Regions from separate parts of the Duganella paludis genome, predicted to be linked through region 1. Evidence: predicted binding sites of a transcription regulator. Region 1 holds the regulator's gene; the other holds the start of a gene.
The links. The regulator LexA, encoded in region 1, represses DNA repair genes until DNA is damaged. The targets are predictions, from matches to a motif close to ACTGTATNNNNATACAGT.
Positions count from the first base shown of each region.

Region 2: the regulator LexA is predicted to act here: its motif matches at 1,318-1,335, upstream of recA (recombinase RecA).

Region 1 covers NZ_CM136922.1:1,224,721-1,226,918, reverse strand. Annotated here, with positions in the region: gene ACXZ1M_RS05555 (cystathionine gamma-synthase family protein) at 1-395, shown strand, start outside; gene ACXZ1M_RS05550 (hypothetical protein) at 398-847, shown strand; gene lexA (transcriptional repressor LexA) at 774-1,412, opposite strand; gene ACXZ1M_RS05540 (DUF5695 domain-containing protein) at 1,523-2,198, opposite strand, start outside.
Region 2 covers NZ_CM136922.1:2,320,028-2,322,225, forward strand. Annotated here, with positions in the region: gene recX (recombination regulator RecX) at 1-84, opposite strand, end outside; gene recA (recombinase RecA) at 178-1,278, opposite strand; gene ACXZ1M_RS10450 (response regulator) at 1,431-2,141, shown strand; gene ACXZ1M_RS10455 (sensor histidine kinase N-terminal domain-containing protein) at 2,138-2,198, shown strand, end outside.

The sequences.
Region 1 (2,198 bases):
TGCAGCGCACCACCGCCAACGCGCTGGCGCTGGCGCAGATGCTGGAAAAAGATGAACGCGTGGCGGCCGTCTATTATCCAGGCTTGACATCGCACCCGCAGCACGGCATCAGTTCGGAACTGTTCCGCGCCCACGGTTCGCTGCTGAGTTTTGAGTTGAAGGACGGCCTCGATTGCTTCGACTTCCTGAACCGCCTGAAGCTGGCGATTCCGGCATCCAACCTGGGCGACAACCGCACCCTGATCATTCCGGTCGCGCACACCATCTTCTTCGAGATGGGCGCCGAGCGCCGTGCGTCGATGGGCATCGCCGAATCGCTGATCCGCGTGTCGGTCGGCATCGAAGATACCGACGACCTGCTCGACGACTTCTGCACGGCTCTCGAAGGCTGCTGACGATGCGCGCGCTGATCGCTTCCAGCCTGATGATGGCAGCCACCGCTGCCCAGGCCGGCGATCACCGCGTCGATATCGATTACTACACCAATCACTACAACGGCGCCGACATCGCGCTGTCGCGCTTCCACTGCGGCGCGGCCGGCGCCATGCGCACGGCCGAACAGCGCAGCGCCTGGCTGGCCTGCTATGACCGCTTTGCCGTCAACTACAAGAAAGCGCTGCCGGTAGGGCGCAGCATTCCAGCCGACGTGGCGCAAGCCATGAGCGATGAGGAACTGGCCGCCGCGCAGCAATTGATGAATCAGGTGTTTGTGCAGGTCGCACAAGAGGCACGCCAGCAAGCCGATCTGGTCTTGCTGGCGCAGGGTGAAGTGCTTAGTGCCAGGTCCGCATCAGGCCTACTGCCAAGCCTTCCAGCGCAAACTCATCGGCCTCCGGATCAACCTTGATGATCTTGAAGTCCGGGTTCTCCGGCAGCAGCTCGATGGTCGAGCCGGTTTTGCGGTAGCGCTTGACGGTCACTTCATTGCCGATGCGGGCCACCACGATCTGGCCGTTCTTGGCGCTGTCCACTTTCTTCACAGCCAGCAGGTCGCCGTCCATGATGCCGGCGTCGCGCATCGATTCGCCGCGCACCTTCAGCAGGTAGTCGGGCTTGGAGGCGAACATGGCTGGATCGACGTTGTAGCTCGCTTCCAGATTCTCTTGCGCCAGGATGGGCGAACCGGCAGCCACGCGGCCGATCAGCGGCAGCGACATCATCAGCGCGGCCGGCACTTTCGGCGTGGCCGGTTCGGCGTGCGCGCCCAGCAGGCGGATGCCGCGCGAGGTGCCGGCGGCGATTTCGATCGCGCCTTTGCGCGCCAGCGCCTGCAAATGTTCCTCGGCCGCGTTGGCGGATTTGAAGCCCAATTCGTTGGCGATCTCGGCGCGGGTCGGCGGGAAGCCGGTGTTCTCGATGGCGTCCTTGATCAGATTCAGGATTTGTTCCTGGCGTGCGGTGAGCTTGAGCATGGGTACAGTGGGCTGTGTATATAGACAGTCTGTATTTTTGTACAGTACGCTCCTTAATGCAAGGGAATTTATTGTATTCAGCGAAATAATGTGAAAAAAACTGTTGGCCGTTATCTCGTAGCGCCATTCGGGCGGACCGTGAAGCGCAGGCCGATGTCGCGCCTCGCGCCCGGCTTGAGCGTGAAGCCGCCGGTGACCCAGCTGGCGTAGTCTTCGCCGGCGGCGCGCTGTTCGGCGGGCGGCTGCCAGCTGGTAAGGGGCGTCTTGCCGTCAGGCGCCACGCGCAGCGCCAGCGGCACGCCTTCCAGCCGCGCGACGTCGGCATAGCCACGGTCGCCCGGATGCGGCTTGACGCTGTTGCTGCCGAAGTCGAACACCATCGGCATGCCGGCCTCTGCCACCTCCACCGCCTGCTTGCCGCGGTTGATCAGCGTGTAGCGCAGCACCAGCGTGCCCTTGTCGTTGAGCCAGCGGCGCTCCACCGTCAACGGCAGGCCGGCGCCCATGGTCGGCGTGAGGTCGGCGGCTGCCAGAACACGCACCGCCGGCAGCACGCGCACCGGTTTGCGCTGCGCATACGAAGTCCAGCTTTGCCAGTCGCCGCCGCCCACGCGCAGCTTGAGGCTGAGGTCGCCAAGGTGGCGGTAGCCGTCGAACTGGCGCTCCTCTTCGCGCGGGCCGGGCGTGAAGTCGTGGCTCGGGTCGGCCACCGGCGTCAGCCGTGCCAGGGTTTGGGTGTCGGTGCGCAGCGCGAACAGCAGTTGCGGCGTGCTGTAGGCCTTGGTC
Region 2 (2,198 bases), 1.1 Mb from region 1:
GCGCCCAAGCTCCAGCCGGCTGTGCTCGCGCATGGAGAGAAAGCGCAGTGCCCGCGCTTTCAGACTTAATTGTGGAGCGGCCATAAGTCCTCTGCAACTTACGTCGCTCCCGCGAACGCGGGAGCCCATGGAACGCGTGCTCAGCATGGATTCCCGCGTGCGCGGGAATGACGTGCTTTAAGCGGCGTCGGCCTTGTCGGCCTTATCAGCCTTGTCGACCGTCTTCAGCTTGACGACGGTGCTGGTCGACAGTGGCGGCAGTGCGCGCACGCCCAGCGATTCACGCACCTTGTTTTCGATTTCCCACGCCAGTTCCGGACGCTCTTGCAGGAAGATACGTGCGTTGTCCTTGCCCTGGCCGACACGTTCGCCGTTGTAGCTGTACCACGAGCCCGACTTCTCGACGATCTTCGCTTCCACGCCCAGGTCCAGGATCTCGCCTTCGCGCGAGGTGCCGGCGCCGTACAGGATGTCGAAGTGCGCTTCCTTGAACGGCGGCGCAATCTTGTTCTTGACGACCTTGACCTTGGTTTCGTTGCCGATCACCTCGTCGCCCGACTTGATCGAGCCGGTGCGGCGGATGTCCAGGCGCACGGAGGCGTAGAACTTCAGCGCGTTACCGCCGGTGGTGGTTTCCGGCGAACCGAACATCACACCGATCTTCATGCGGATCTGGTTGATGAAGATCACCAGGGTGTTGGTGCGGTTGATCGAGCCGGTCAGCTTGCGCAGCGCTTGCGACATCAGACGCGCTTGCAGGCCTGGCAGGGAATCGCCCATGTCGCCTTCGATCTCGGCGCGTGGCGTCAGTGCGGCGACCGAGTCGACCACCACCATGTCCACGGAACCGGAGCGCACCAGCGCATCGCAGATTTCCAGCGCTTGTTCGCCGGTGTCCGGCTGCGAGATCAGCAGTTCGTGCAGGTTGACGCCCAGTTTCTGCGCATAGCCCACGTCCAGCGCGTGCTCGGCGTCGATAAAGGCGCAGGTGCCGCCCAGTTTCTGCATTTCCGCGATGGTTTGCAGGGTCAGCGTGGTTTTGCCCGACGATTCAGGGCCGTAGATTTCCACCACGCGGCCGCGCGGCAGGCCGCCGACGCCCAGCGCCACGTCCAGGCCCAGCGAGCCGGTCGACACGACCTGCACTTCTTCGATGGGAGCACTGGCGTCCATGCGCATGACGGAGCCTTTACCGAATTGCTTCTCGATCTGGGCCAGCGCCGCTGCCAGCGCCTTGGCTTTTTCAGATGCGGGTACTACGCCTTTTTTATCGTCCATAATGTGCTTTCAGCCAGTGGGTTGTTCAGTACAGGTAGCACTGTATAAAAAAACAGTGCTTAATGCAAGCGGGATTTGGTATTTCTTCGAATTCTTTGCGAAAACACAAAAAGTCGCCAGAATAGGGGCTTGTGCAGCCGGAGACGTTTTACATGCGTATTTTACTTGCCGAAGACGATGGCGTGCTGGCCGACGGCCTGACCCGCTCATTGCGCCAATCCGGCTATGCCATCGATTGCGTCAGCAACGGCCAGGAAGCCGACACCGCCCTCTCGACCCAGGAATTCGACCTGCTGATCCTCGACCTGGGCTTGCCCAAGCTGTCCGGGCTGGAAGTGCTGCGCCGCCTGCGTTCGCGCGGCTCGCTGCTGCCGGTGCTGATCCTCACCGCCGCCGATTCCATCGAACAACGCGTCAACGGCCTCGACCTGGGCGCCGACGATTACATGGCCAAGCCCTTCGCCCTGTCCGAGCTGGAGGCGCGGGTGCGCGCCCTGGTGCGGCGCGGCGCCGGGGGCGGCGCCACCGTCATCAAGCACGGCCCGCTGAGCTACGACCAGGTCGGCCGCAGCGCCTACATCAACGAACAGATGCTGGACCTGTCGGCCCGCGAACTGGGCCTGCTGGAAATCCTGCTGGCCCGCACCGGCCGCCTGGTCTCGAAGGAACAGCTGGTCGACCACCTGTGCGAATGGGGCGAGGAAGTCAGCAACAACGCCATCGAAGTCTATGTGCACCGCCTGCGCAAGAAGATCGAAGTGGGCGGCGTGCGCATCGCCACCGTGCGCGGGCTCGGCTACTGCCTGGAAAAATTCAGCGAAGCGGCACGCGCCAGCGCCGAGGCCGGGGACGCCAACAAGTGACGCCACCGGACGCCACCGAACTGGAATATCAACCGCCGCCAGCCGAGGCGGACGAAG